2 regions of the Eubacterium sp. BIOML-A2 genome follow, and region 1 is predicted to be linked to the other one. Evidence: riboswitches for the same ligand, from Rfam matches in the RefSeq annotation. Region 1 holds a riboswitch; the other holds the start of a gene.

Evidence for each region. A riboswitch is a leader RNA that binds a small molecule or an ion and turns the genes downstream of it on or off. The one in region 1 is predicted to bind cobalamin.
Region 2: another riboswitch for cobalamin. It lies ahead of GKG43_RS13950 (cadherin-like beta sandwich domain-containing protein); the one in region 1 lies ahead of GKG43_RS08630 (ASKHA domain-containing protein).

The regions. Positions count from the first base shown of each region.
Region 1 is NZ_WKZK01000018.1:29,587-37,395, forward strand. It holds gene GKG43_RS08605 (pyruvate formate lyase family protein) at 1-100, opposite strand, end outside; gene GKG43_RS08610 (radical SAM protein) at 436-1,431, shown strand; gene GKG43_RS08615 (uroporphyrinogen decarboxylase family protein) at 1,462-2,826, shown strand; gene GKG43_RS08620 (CobW family GTP-binding protein) at 2,962-3,882, shown strand; gene GKG43_RS08625 (corrinoid protein) at 4,000-4,638, shown strand; cobalamin riboswitch at 4,647-4,826, shown strand; gene GKG43_RS08630 (ASKHA domain-containing protein) at 5,026-7,206, shown strand; gene GKG43_RS08635 (superoxide dismutase family protein) at 7,284-7,760, shown strand.
Region 2 is NZ_WKZK01000039.1:8,619-16,427, forward strand. It holds gene GKG43_RS13940 (leucine-rich repeat domain-containing protein) at 1-400, shown strand, start outside; gene GKG43_RS13945 (sugar phosphate isomerase/epimerase family protein) at 448-1,227, shown strand; cobalamin riboswitch at 1,451-1,644, shown strand; gene GKG43_RS13950 (cadherin-like beta sandwich domain-containing protein) at 1,914-6,125, shown strand; gene GKG43_RS13955 (cadherin-like beta sandwich domain-containing protein) at 6,148-7,809, shown strand, end outside.

The DNA of each region.
Region 1 (7,809 bases):
CACGGGGACATGCACTCTTTTTTACCTCACGGTCCTCTACTTCCTCAGGGGGTGTGCCACAGGTGAAACATAAGTACTGGTCATTTGTTGTTGCTTCCATAAATACTCTTCCTCCTTTATAAATCTTTTTGATTATGGTGTGTTTGTGTTAAAATTGCACAACATACATTAACTTATCTACGTAAAAGTATACAATATATCAACACTAAACTATATATCTGTCAGCAACAAAATTAACCGCACTTTTTTGTTACTAAAAGAATTCATTATCTATTCAGTGTGCACTCAATAGATAACTTCTAAGAATAAGTACGCATGATAGAATATAGAGTATTTTAAAACACCTTAAAAAAATCACAATTTAGCTATAGAAATTGCAAGAAATAAAAGAAAAGAAATCTTACTATGAATTCAGAACAGATAGGAGGCATAGTGATGATTTCTTTTTCTAATCATGTCGACGGGCTTGAAGCAATCTTCAGGAAAGTTGATGAGAATCAGGATTTGACAAAGGACGATGCAGTAAAACTTCTTAGTATAGACAGTCATTCTTCGGAGTTTTATGCATTACTGGCTAAGGCGAATGAACTCTCCAGAAGAGAGTATGGAAGAAAGGGATATGTATTTGCACAGATTGGGCTCAATAGTGCGCCATGTACCGGGAATTGCAAGTTCTGTTCCCTTGCCAGGGATAGTTTTGTAGTAGAGGATAAAACAGAAAAGCCGCTGGAAGACATACTTGCAGAAGCCTCCAGGGCAGTGGAGGAGAAGGCGGACGCCCTGTTTCTTATGACCACGGCGGATTACGGGGTTGAGAGATTTCTGGAGGTTTCCGGAGAAGTGAAAAAACTGCTGACACCGGAGATGATGTTTATTGCCAATATTGGTGACTTTGGACTGGAAACGGCAAAGCGGCTCAAGGAAGTGGGATACACAGGCGTTTACCATATTGTCAGAATGAACGAGGGACAGGATACGGATCTTCCAAAGGAGCAGAGAATTGCGACTCTGGATGCCATTAAAGCGGCGGGCCTGGAGTTGATCTACTGTGTAGAGCCGATCGGACCGGAACATACATACGAACAGATTGCAGATGAAATGCTGCGCGCCAGAGAATACGGTGTAAATGTTATGGCCTGTATGAAACGGGTAGGCGTGCCGGGCACCCCTCTTTTTGATAAAGGAGAGATTACAGATCTGGAACTGACCAAGATTGTCGCTGCGGCAAGGCTGGTAACCAGGCCCAAACAGTCTATGAATGTCCATGAGCCGAAGCAGATGGCGCTGCTCGCGGGCGTAAACCAGCTGTATGCGGAGATCGGAATTAACCCAAGGGACTGCAGCATTGAAACCGGGACAAACCGGGGCTGTTCCATACCCGAAGTCAGGGCAATGCTTGCACAGGCAGACTATGATACATGTGGATCATGAAATATAGTAAAAAGAAAGTGAGGAAACAAAATGAACCAGAAAGAAATTCTTATCAAAACACTGCACCACGAGGAGACAGACCAGGTGGCATGGGTACCATTTGCAGGCGTGCATGCGGGCAGCCTTCTGGGCTATACAGCTACGGAAGTGCTCCAGGACGGAGACAAACTGTTTGAATCTCTGATGGAAGTGAATAAGTTGTATAAACCGGCGGGACAGCCAGTTATCTTTGACCTGCAGGTTGAGGCGGAATGCCTGGGATGTAATCTGGTGTGGGCGGACGACGCTCCGCCGTCTGTAGCCAGCCATCCGATGGAAGGAGAAGAGGAGCTGGAGACACCCTGCTACTGCACCATTCCGACAAAAGAATCCGGTCGTATTCCTATGATCATGGACGTTATGAAGCGTATGAAAGAAGCGGTCGGCGACACAACTGCATTATACGGCCTGATCTGCGGACCTTTTACACTGGCAACACATCTGCGCGGCAATGATATTTTCATGGATATGTACGACGATGAGGATGCCGTGATTGAATTCATGGAATACTGTGATGCGATTGCTATGAAGATGGCCGAATATTATATAGAAGCAGGTATGGATGTGATCGCAGTAGTGGATCCGCTGATTTCACAGATTTCTTCCGATCATTTTGAGATGTTCATGAGCGCACCGTTCAAGAAGCTGTTTGACCATATCAGAGAACTGGGCGCACTGTCTTCCTTCTTTGTATGCGGCGATGCGACAAGGAACATCGAGGTAATGTGCCAGACAGGCCCTGATTCCATCTCTATCGATGAGAACGTGGATCTGCTTGCAGCAAAGGCGATCACGGATAAGTACAACGTGGCGCTTGGCGGAAATATCCCGCTGACAACGGTCATGCTGCACGGTACACAGCAGGATAATATGAAGTTCGTGATCGACCTTCTGGATAATATGCCGAACAAGAAAAACTTCATCCTTGCTCCGGGTTGTGATATGCCGTATGCTGTTCCTGTTGAGAACACAATCGGTGTAGTACAGGCAATCCACGAGCCGGACTCCGTAAGAGAAATCCTGAAAAACTATGTGGCTGCAGACGAGGATATTGAAGTAGAACTGCCGGATTACGAGCATTTGGAGAAACCGCTTGTGGAAGTATTTACACTGGATTCCGCAACATGTGCGGCATGTACGTATATGATGGGCGCTGCCAATGAGGCAAAGGAGACATTCGGTGACGCAATTGATATGATCGAGTATAAGTTTACGATCAAGGAGAACATTGCACGCTGCAAGAAAATGGGAGTTCCGAACCTTCCGTCTATGTATATCAACGGTGAATTAAAATTTCGTTCTCTTGTACCTGCGAAAGAAGAATTGGAGGCAGCAATCAAGGCTGTTATGCCCTAAGGGCACTCCGTAATTCAGGCCCTAACGGGCGGGTCTGCAGCCAAGCAGCAGAATGAGGTATACCCAAAGGGCATCCCGTAACACATGCCCTAACGGGCGGGTCTGCTGCTAAGCAGCAGAATGAGGTATGAAATAATGAGTAAACTGTATTTAATTACCGGCTTCTTAGGAGCCGGTAAAACTACTTTTTTAAAAAATTTTATAAATGAATTGTCAGACTACCGGCTGCATTTGATTATCAATGAATTTGGAAAAGAAGGCGTGGACGGGGAGCTTCTTAGAGAACTGGGAACGGCGCTGGATGAGATCAACAACGGTTCCATATTCTGTTCATGCAGGCTGGATAAATTCGAGGAAGTGCTTGAAAAAGCCCTTTCGGAAAAACCGGACATTATAATTGTGGAGGCTTCCGGCCTCTCCAATCCTATGAATGTCAGAAAAATCCTGCATCAGGAAGGCAAATTCTCAGATGTGGAATACATGGGAAGCATCTGCCTGGTTGATGCGAGACAGTTTCTGAAGGTTTATGAGACGGCAGTCGTGGTAAAGAAGCAGCTGGCGGTCAGTGATCTTGTGCTTGTCAATAAAACGGATCTGGCATCCAAAGAACAGATTGAGGAAATAAAGGGCATTATCAGAAAACACCGCCCGGAGGTTCCTGTACATACGACCACCTTCGGCCGGATCGAAAGCGGCTGGCTGAATCCTGCCGCTCCTCCGGATAACCAGCCGGAAGAGCCTGTGATACAGAGCGCGGATATTACCTTGAAAAAATACCTGCTCCGTTTGAATCCGGGATTGGAACTGAAAAAACTTCAGAAATTCATTGAAATGTTTCTGGATGATACTTACCGTGTCAAAGGATTTGTTGAAGTGCAGGGGGAGATTTATCTTGTGAACTGCGTGGGCAGTATCTACCAGGCTGAAAGGTTTGAAGGGAAGCCGGAACACGTTAATGATCTGGTGATTCTCTCCGGAAATGGCCTGCCCGTTAAAAAGTCTTTGAAAAAAGCGATGGCGTGGTATCCCGAGATTGCCGCGGAACTGAAAAAGTAAACAAAAAAAGAGATATTTGTACAAAGAGTTCCAAAAAAATTACTAAAAGCAGAGCAGCAGATATTGTAAAATGATAACTAAAGCAGACACGCTTAATGAATGATGGAGGTATGTAAAATGTCAAAGATTCAGGAAATTTCAGAATTCCTTCAAAAAGGAAGGGCAAAGAACGTAAAGGCACTGGTACAGGAGGCTCTGGATGAGGGGCTCGATCCAAAAGAGATTCTGAATGAAGGTCTTTTATCAGGAATGATGATCATTGGTGCAAAGTTTAAGAACAACGAAGTATTTGTACCGGAAGTTCTGGTAGCTGCAAGAGCTATGAATGCAGGTCTTACAGTCCTGGAGCCAAAACTGGTTGAGGTAGGTAATGAGCCGGTTGGAAAAGCTGTAATCGGAACAGTACAGGGAGACCTTCATGATATCGGCAAGAACCTTGTCGTAATGATGCTTAAAGGAGCTGGATTTGAGATCCATGACATCGGTGTAGATGTGGAACCGGCTGTATTTATCGACAAGGCTGAAGAAGTAGGCGCGGACGTGATCTGTATGTCAGCTCTTCTTACAACAACAATGCCGAAGATGCAGGACTGCATTGACCAGCTGAACGAAAAGGGACTTCGCGACAAGTATATCGTTATGGTCGGCGGCGCTCCGGTTAATGACAGCTTTGCAGAGCAGATTGGAGCAGACTACTATACACCAGATGCAGCAACAGCAGCAGAAGTTGCGAAGAAAGCAGTTTTGGAGAAATAAGAGCCCTTTGGGAAAGTGCGGATTATAGTGACAAAGAGCATCGAATGAAGGAAACCGGTGTAAATCCGGTGCAGGCTTACCCCTACTGTAAACGTGGACGAAGAATAACAGCCATTGTCCGTCAGGATGAGAAGGCATTCCTAGGATGAAACGTGAGCCAGGATACTTACATATCCCTATGGACCTGTTTTGGGTGGGAAACAGGATTCCGTTTGAATTATATAAAGTGTGTCAGCAGCAAACTCTTTTTACAAGGAGTTTTTCTTTTTATACTGGAAAATGAATGAAATACTGATACCTGCCCGGGGTTTTGGGCAAGTACGGATATGGTTGTCAAAACTGCGGGGGCAGAGCTTAGACTTCCGTTAGTTGAGAGAGGATAAGAACATGAAAATAACGGAATTTAATATAGAGATATGCAGAGAAAATGTATTTTCCCTGATAGACTGTTATGAAGACAGCGCTACCTACGATGATGTAATGGAAGAATATGAGGAAATGCTTCCGGAAGCATATAAAAAAATAGAGCCAATCGCACTGCTGGAATTCGGTGATGTGGAGGGATTTGAGCTCAGTCGGTATGGAGAGGGAATCCATCAGGCGCTCTACTGTGTCACTTCGGTGGGCGGTCAGCTGAGCCAGTGGTCCACACAGCTGTTCAATGAGGGGGATTATCTGGGCGGTATGCTGGCGGATGCCATTGCGGATGACTATCTTTTCCAGATGGACCATCAGCTTCAGCCCTATATTATCGCCATGTGCAGGGAGAAAAAATGTGGAGTTTCCCGCCGCCTGGAGGCGCCCCAGGATATTCCGATGGAGGCCCAGAAAAAGGCGCTGGAGGTGACCGCAAGAGAAAACAGTGCAGGGATCCGTGTACTGGACAGCTGTATGTATGACCCGGTCAAGACGACCTGTCAGGTTTACCTGACTACGGATCATTCGGACATGTTCCGTATCCATCATAATTGTGCAAGTTGCCCTAATGTCGGCTGCAGCCTTAGAAATGTCTCGGATTACACAATCACGCTTCATGACGGAGGCGACATCAGAGTACTGGAGGGCAGAAAGGGACATTCGCTGATGGAACTTCTCCAGGAACAGGGAATCTTCCTGCCGGCAGTCTGTGCGGGCAGGGGAACCTGCGGTAAATGCGGAATACAGGTCCTTGAAGGGGACATTGCGCCTTCAGAGCAGGACAGGAAGTTCTTCAGCGGGGAGCAGCTGCAGGAGGGATACCGTCTGGCATGTAAGGCCTATCCTGAGGATGACTGCGTGATCGCTGTCGGGCTGCATAAGGAAGAAGAATTCGCGGTTCTGGCGGATGAGGAGCAGACAGCGGGAAAAGCGGCGAAAAGCAGTGCAAAGACCGGCCGCCGGTATGGAATCGCCGTGGACATCGGAACGACGACGATCGCCATGCAGCTGGTCAACATGGAGACACAGGAAGCGGAAGACGTTTTCACTACAATCAACAGGCAGAGGGCGTATGGTGCGGATGTAATCAGCAGAATTGAGGCCTCCAACGGCGGGAAAAGAGAAGCCCTGAGAAAAAGTATCCAGACTGACCTGATGCAGGGAATTGAGAGCCTGACAGAAAATGGGAAGATCCGGGTGGAGAAGATGATAATCGGAGCCAATACGACTATGGTACACCTGCTGATGGGGTACTCCTGTGAAACACTGGGCGTATTTCCTTTCACCCCAGTTAACATTGACACCATACATACAACTTACAAAGAACTGTTTGAGCAGGAAGACAGGGACTTTGAGGTAGTGATTTTCCCTGGAATTTCTACTTATGTGGGCGGCGATATTGTGGCAGGCCTGTATTCTCTGGATTTTGATAAGAGAGAAAAGGTGTCTGTCTTGGTGGATCTGGGTACCAATGGGGAGATGGCGATTGGCAATAAGGACAGGATATTGACGACTTCAACGGCAGCGGGCCCTGCATTCGAGGGCGGCAATATTACCTTTGGCACGGGAAGCGTGCCGGGAGCAATCTGCAAAGTCGAACTGAAGGACGGCCATGCAGTTACCGGGACGATCCAGGATGCCAAACCTGTCGGCATCTGCGGCACCGGGGTGATCGATATGGTATATGAGCTGGTAAAGGCGGAGCTTGTGGATGAGACTGGGCTAATGGAGGAAGATTATTTCGACGACGGCTTTCCGCTTGCTGTCAGCAGCGATGGGACGGGGATCTCATTTTTCCAGAAGGATGTAAGGGAAATACAGCTTGCCAAGTCCGCAGTACGTGCCGGGCTTGAGACATTGATCCTGAACTTCGGCGCATCTTATGATGATATTGGGGCTATTTATATTGCAGGAGGCTTTGGATATAAGATGGATATCGTAAAAGCCGTGGGAATCGGGCTGCTTCCGGAAGAATGCCAAGATAAGATTGAGGCGGTAGGAAACAGCTGCCTGAAAGGAACCCGGACATACCTGTTAAGCAGCGACTGCACAGAGCGCGTGCAGCGTATTCTGGAGAGTTCATCGGAAGTACAGCTCTCCAACGATAAACATTTTAATGAATTTTATATGGACTATATGTATTTTGAATAGGCGCAGTGATTTTTGTTTACGCAAAGCATGAACATCCTCCGGGCTGCTGCATATACTGAGCAGAGGAGGATGATGATATGGTTGATAAATTAAACGGAATGCCGGAAGCTTCTGCAAAGATAAAAGGATCGGATAAATACCCAGAGATCCATGGAATGGTTTATTTCTATGAAGTATACGGAGGGACGATCGTGTTGGCTGAGGTATACGGGCTGCCGGATGAAAATGCGCCGGACATGAGCAGATTTTTTGCCTTCCACATTCATGAAGGGAAACAATGTTCCGGGAATGCTGAGGAGCCTTTCGCAGATGCCGATGGGCATTTTAATCCCGAACATACGGATCACCCGGAACATGCCGGTGATCTGCCGCCTCTGCTGTCTACACACGGTGCAGCCTGCAGTGCGGTATATACCGGGAGATTTTACCCGGATGATGTGGTCGGCAGAACAGTGGTCATCCATATGAACCCGGATGATTTTAAGACACAGCCGTCAGGAGACAGCGGCGAAATGATTGCCTGCGGCGAGATCCATGAATGGGTGGGGGAATGAGTTAGAAGGGGGCGCTCCATGTCAGTGATGCTGGGAAGACATAGGGGCT
Region 2 (7,809 bases), on a different contig from region 1:
CCTTCCGGCAACGCTCGAAAAGATAGAGCGGCGGGCATTTTATAAATGTACGGCCCTGGAGCAGATTGTTTTGCCGGATAGATTAAGGGAGATCGGCGCAGAGGCTTTTTATCAGAACGCATTGACATCCTTGGAACTGCCGGAGGGACTAATAAAAATTGGGGACAGTGCATTTTTAAAATGCAACAGCCTGCAATATACAAAGATTCCCTCAACTGTAAAAGTAATCGAAAAGTGGGCGTTTCATGGCTGCAACAGGCTGAAAGTGCTTGAGATTGGTCATGATCCCGAAGAGATCGGGCCATGGGTCATCAACCGCAGTGCAAAGATACGATGTAAAAAGGGCGGGGCAGTGGAAAAGTACTGCCGTGATTCAGGGTTTGAAACAGAATATATCTAGGTAAAAAAAGAATTCAGGGGAACAGTCTGAATCGGGAGTGGAATATTATGGTATATGCAAGTCATCTTCTTAAGGATGAAGAGATGAGACAGGTAGTAGAAGCGACTGATGTTGGGATCGAGAGTATTGAGTTCTCCATTTCTGAAAATCTGGACTGCCTGAATGAAAAGATCGTTGAATACATAGAACGGTTAGAATACATAGGTACCAGGAACCTGACACTGCATGGGCCATTTCTGGATTTGAATCCAATGGCATATGACTCCATGGTAAGGGCAGTGACAAAAGCCCGTTTTACGCAGACATATGAGGCTGCGAAGAGACTGGGGGCCAAAAAGATAATTTTCCATACGGGCTTTCTTCCCGGTGTGTATTATCTGACAGACTGGGCAAAACGAATGGCTGAGTTCTGGAATGAATTTATGAAAGGAAAAAGCGGTGTCCAGATTCTTATGGAGAATGTGTATGATAAGGAAATATCGCCGATGATTGAAGTGGAACAGAAGGTTGAATCCCCGGATTTTAAACTGTGCCTGGATATTGGCCATGCACATTGCTATTCGCCCAGATCTTTGAGTGACTGGATTCAGACGTTTGGAGAGCACGCGGGACATGTCCATATCCACGATAACTGTGGGGACAGGGATTCGCACCTGGGGCTGGGACGCGGGAATATACCGATAGACGAGACATTGGAAATGCTTATGGCGTACATGCCGGATGCAGACTATACGATTGAGTGCAGCATAATGGAAGATGTGCTGATGTCCGGCAGGGCAGTGAGCAGCTGCAGGGAGAAAATGCAGTCAGCAATGAAGACCGGGTGATAAATATCGAATATTTTTGCATATCTATCTAGAAAAATTACCAAAGTTATATCTGGAAAATGGTAGTCTGATACAGTCTGTTAATGCTCTGTGAAATTGTGAAAAGTTGCGGAATTTTTTGTGAAAAATGTGAGAAAACCGTGTGAAAAAACAGTGGACTTTTACTAGTTGATACTATATAATGAACTACATAGATTAAATAGATTATTGTTGTTAGTAAGTAATTAAATATATATATTGCGGTGCATTTCCCGGATAATCGGGAAATGATAATAGGGAAACCGGTGCAAAACCGGTACAGTCACCTCTACTGTAACGTGGACGAAGAAACGATATACCATTGGCATTTATATGCTGAGAAGGTGTTTCGGAGGATGAAGCGAAGTCAGAAAACCTGCCGTGATGATTGTTACGATGTATTTCTGGGATGAAGAAATAGTCCGTTTTGTATACTTAAAATATAATATTATAAAAAAGATGAGCTCTTCTATCGGAATGATGGAAGAGCTTTTATTTTTTAGTTATAGGGTATTGGTTTGAAATAAATAGTATAGATACGGAAAAGAACAGAAGAATGCATTACTAAAAGATAGCTAACAGTCAATGCATGAAACGGGATGCTGGCTGTTTCTATAGTACATTTCAAGCCTATGGCTAAAAAGGAGAAACAGGAGGGATTAAAAAGAATGAAACGAAAGAAAAGAACAAGAAGGGGGTTGTCCTGGCTATTGGCGGTGGCAGTGATGATGACCACTGTATTTGCTGGAGGAATGCCGGTTTTGGCAGAAGGAACTGCAGCGGATACGAATATGTTGTCTGAGATCAGCTTTTCTTCTGATCCAAATGAAGAGGGTGAACCTGTCAAACTAATATCAGAGGTTGACCCTGAAACAAAAGAATGCACAGTAGGTGTTGTTGAAGAGTCGGGGACATTGGGCATATGTGCAGTTTTGAAGGAAGAAGCTGCAGGAGCTACAATTGAGGCTAAGTACCAGAATATTTATAACGATAGCGTGACAACAGCAATGACCAGTGGTGAAGAACTGCTGTTAGACAACTTGGTCGAGTATGGCGGGATCAAAGGTGGAGAGGTTCATATCACTGTCACATTAGACGACAAGATAGAAGAATATACAGTACACGTGGTTCGATTAACGCCTCTTATGGAAATTTTGGTAAAAGATGGAGATAATTCATATTTGACCGGCTTTGATGGAAGCAAAACAGAGTACGAGATTACAGTTCCGGGTGGGACAGAATCAGTTGAAGTCAGCCTGGTGGCCATGGTGTGGGGAGATATTGATAATAATGTATACACTGTCAATGGTGAGCCTGCTGTATTAGAAGACGGTGCTTTCTACGCAACACGCCAGGTTCCATTAACGGAAGAAAAAACTACAATTGTCGCCAAAGCAGAAAAGGAAGGGACTGTCGGGAAAGAATATACTCTTAATATCATCAAAGATATTAAAAAAGTCGACCTGACCGTTACAACGAACCCCGCAGATGCCACTGTAACCATTACAGACGATGCCGGAGCGGCAGTCCAGGGAACAGATGGAGTTTACAGTCTGGAGGCCGGAAAAGATTACAACTATACGATCGAAAGAGAAGGATTTGTAACTCAGACAGGGACGGTTAATCTGACTGACTCAGAGACCAAAAACTTCACACTGGAGTCCGCGGAAGCACCGCTTCTCCTGAAAGGTATTGAAGGATATCAGGCTCAAAATGTTGTATTTGACGTACTTACAAAAGAGGCAACGCTGGTATGCGACACATCCACAAACGTTCAATTAAGAGTCAAGCTGCATCAAGGCACGACAGATAAAGACATGAAGGTCGTTTATACTTATACGGATAGCGCAGGCAAGGATGTAAATGTTGAATCTACGGCAAAGAATCAGTATGAGTCTATGGCAGGTGCTATAAAAGATGATGGCACTCCTAATGATATCACCATTACTGCTACAAAAGGCGGGGTAACAGAAGTTTATACCGTGCATATAAAACAGCTCACGATTCTGACAGGCCTGCAGTTGAATTATGAAAATGGAGATACACTGAAATTTGATCCTGCATTTAAAAAAACAACCACAGAGTATAGGGCGAAAGTTCTGAGTGATGTGAATGCGGTTAACATTACAGTTAAGAATCCGGCTGCTGGTAATTCAAAGGTAATGGTTAACGGAACAGAAGTGACCGGCTCAACCTATAAAATGGATTTGGTTAATGGTGAGAATAAGGCTGTTATTAAAGTGGAAAAAGGGGCAGCAGAGCAAACTTCCTATACCGTCATTATCGATAGAGTACAGAAAGTTGAATTATCCGTGCAGGTGAACCCCAAAGATGCATTGTTTACGATCTATGATGAGGAGAATGAGCGTATATGGCCGGAGAATGGCAAGTATAATCTTTTCCCAGGTGACGATTACAGCTATGCAGTAACAAAACTCGGATATGTAGGCCAGTCAGGTATTCTGAATATCAGCCAGTCCGAGACAAAAGAATTTGAACTGAAGAAGGCGGCAGAAATCACGCTTCCTGAACTTGATGCGGATTATCCGGGCTTCCGTTCCGGCCGCGACAATATGTCAGTTGTGGATGCAAAGACTCCCATTACTCCTGATTCCATTGAAGTAAAGTGGGAACGCCAGACGGGGGAATATGTTAAGCCGACTAGCGGAACAACACCGATCATCGTTGACAACAAAGTCTACACACTTTCAGGGAATAAACTTTATGTTCTGGATAAGGAAACAGGAGAGATCCTGAAGACAAGCGAGACAGTAACACCAACCACATTTGGTTTGATGCCTCCTACATACGCTGAGGGAATGCTCTTTGTACCGCTGGGGAATGGTACAATTCAGTGCTTTAATGCAGAAACACTGGAATCCCTTTGGGTTTATGAGGATCCGGCAGGCGGACGGAGCGAGAGTGCAATTCGTTATGATGATGGATATATCTATGTTGGATTCTTTACCACTAAAAAATCAGGTTTCGTTTGTATTTCCGTAACTGATGAAGATCCATCTCAGCAAACGGAAAGAAAGGCAGCAACCTGGAGAGATGACACTCTTGGCAGCTTTTATTGGGATGGCTGCTGGACCAATGAAAATTATGTAATCTTGTGTACCAATAATGGAGTATTAAACTGTATTGATAAGATGACCGGTGAGATTAAGCAGCAGGTAGATTTAGGAGAACAGGTTCGCTGCGATGTTTCCTATTATAATGGAAGAATTTATGTTGCCAGCCAAAAGGGCAAAGTCCATTCTTATAATTTGAAAGAGGACGGAACACTGGATACAGAGAATCTGATTAATCCGCTGCCTATAGGCGTGCAGAGTACGAGTACACCGGCCATATACAATAACCGACTTTATGTAGGTATTAACGGCGGTGAAATGTTCGGCGTAGAAGGCAATGCGATCCTGGTGGCAGATATCGATCCGAAGACAGGGGCAATGACACCGGCATATGCAGTACCGACAGATGGTTACTGCCAGACTTCCGGTTTGATTATTACCGGTTATGAAAAAGAAGACGGATATGTGTATGTATACTTCCTGGCTAATTCAGCACACGGACAGTTATACATGATTAAGGACAAAGCTGGCCTGAAAGAGGCTGATCCGGCATCCGGTTTATTCTATACACCGACTCATGAGCAGTATTGCATCGCAAGTGCGGTTGCAGACAGCGATGGCAATCTGTACTTAAAGAATGACTCCGCATGGCAGTTCGTATTAAAGCGTTCAGACGTATATCTGAAAGAGGTAAATATAGACGGCGGAAACGGAATTATAGACGGTGGAAAACCATTTGACGGAAGTATCAATTCCCACACGATTCAAGTGGATCCGGGAACAGAAAGCTTCAAGCTGGATCTGACTGCAAATGAAGGTACAGAGGTTATGATTAATGGAGTACCTGGTTCAATGCAGGATATCAAACTTGTTGACGGAAGAGCTGAGATTGAAGTACAGCTTAAGAAGGGCGGTACAGTCAGAACATTTACTTTCCATGTTGTAACAGGACCGGTAGTAAAAGAAATCAGGATTGATAATTCTCCGAATGAAGGAATGGCAAGTGCAGCGTATTCGTTAGATCCTGCATTTGATCCGATGACTACCGAATATACGGCAGGTGTTGACAAGGTTATGAGTGATGCGTATATCTGGCCGACGCTTATGAGTTCAAAAGATAAGATGACAATGACCGTTATCAGTGGAGTTTATAATAAGAACGAAGGCGATGAGATTAAGGGCAGCATGAATTACAAAGGTAACACATATTTTAATGTTTCCTTTGCTGACAGAGAAAATCCAACAATTGCAAAGGTGAAGCTGACTGTAGCTTCAGAGGATGGAACACAATCTAAAGATTATACATTTACCCTGTTTACGCAGAATGCGCTTCCGATTATTACAACTGATGATGGCGCTGTCTCAGAACGTACAGATAACAGTGCAAAGATTAATATGACATCGAATAAGGCGGCAGAGCTGTATTATCTGGTTCAGGCAGCGGATGCAGCAGCGCCGGACAGCGCTAAGATTATAGCAGAAGGAACAAAGGCAGATGTTGTGGAAGGCAAGAATACGATTGAAGTAACGGGCCTGCAAAGAAATGCACAGAAGCTCTATATGGTTCTGAAAGACGCATCAGGCGCCGAATCTGCAGTACGTATTCTGGATATCGCATCTGTGATTATATCCGGTGACATGAATGGCGATGGGAAATTAACCAACCTGGATGTATCCATGCTGTTGAACAAGGTAACAGCAAACGAAGATGTTGATCTGGAAACAGGAGACATCAATGGAGATGGAAAGATAAGCAATTTAGACGTATCTATGCTGTTGAATAAGGTAACAGCAGGCAATAATTAAAATAATTTAGAAGGATGATAAGATGAAGGCTGGAATAGCAGAACACAGAAAACAGAAAAAAAGATGGATGGCGGGAATATTGGCTATGCTGACTGCTTTTTCAGCCATTATCTGGCAGCCGTTAGTCACGAAGGCGGAGGAGACCATTCCTGTGGAGGAATTTGTTCCTGCGGAAGAATCCGTTCCTGTGGAAGAACCTGGTGAAACGGTTCCTCTCGAAGGAATTAAACTTAATAAAACCGGCCTGGTGATGAAGTCGGGAGACCAGAGAAGCCTGACAGCACAACTGCTTCCGGAAGATACAACTGAGCAGCCGGAAATCATATGGAATTCGGATGATACGGAAGTTGCAGTAGTGGAAGGAAACGGAAATGAGGCAATTATAACTGCAGCAGAAGGTGGCGGAGGCACGGCTGTCATAACAGCATCGGCAGGAGATTTTTCTGCTGAATGTCTCGTTCTGGTAACCGTGCGGGAGCCGTTACTGGAGAGTATCATCTTTATGCAGAATAGTTCTGGCAGCAATCGGTATGAACTCACAGAAGGAGTACCGGGCAGCAATGAGTATACGCTCAGAATTTCGGAGAACACCAATGTGCTGTATGCCAGGCCCCAGCTCAGAGATGATGTGATGGGAACGATTACAGCCAGGTTCATGGATTTGAATACTGGTCAGGAAACTGCGGTTGAGATGCCGGTAGACGAATCCACATCTCTGACCAATAATACTACCGGGCGGATTATCAATGCCTATGATACAGAACCAAAAGAGCTGGTACTGGAAGTGACGGCGGATGATTGGACGGAAATTTATCAGGTTCATATCGTAAGGGGAACCTATCTGGGTGATTTTAGTCTTACGGATGACAAGGGGGAAGAGATTCCCTATACCCCTGATTTTAAAAAGACCGTTTATGAGTATGCCGTGCATGTGCCCTCGACTGCCGAGCAGATCAGGATTAACCTGTCACCGGCGGAAGAGACCAGTACAAGTCTGATGGTGAATGGAGAACCGGCAGAAAACGGCAGTTACATTTTGCCGCTGCAGGGTCAGGATACAACGGCAGTTTTGAGTGCCGGTGATGGATACCAGTCATCGCCTTATGAATACCAGCTTTCTGTGTATGTGGATCCGGTCTGCCGCTTGGATGTAAAGGTAGAACCGGAGGATGCGGTGTTTGCCATTTATGATGCCGGACATGTGAAGCTGACCCCAAAAGACGGAAGCTATGAACTGGTCAGTGGGGACGAATATACATATACTGTTTCCGCAGAGGGATATCAGACGCAGAATGGAGCAATCAGACTAATACAAGATGAAGAGAGGACTTTTACCCTGCATAAATCTTCCGGCAGCGGGCTTGAAGAACTGGATGCGCAGTGGGGCGGATACTGGAAAAATGAAAGCAATCAGAACATAGTAGATGCCATGGCGCCGGCTGCCCGATTGGAGGCGGAGGTTTCATGGCAAAAGCAGTATGGTGAGAATGCTGATTATGGTAAGAGTGTCAGTGACGGAATTCTTGTGGAGAATTATATCTGCTGCTTCAACGGCAATATACTCATGTATTTGGATAAGGATACTGGTGAGATTGTAAAAAGCGTAAAGATGGCAGCATGGGGGAACAGCTCTTTTACGAAGCCGTTATATGCAGCCGGGATGATCTTTGTTCCGCTCAGCGAT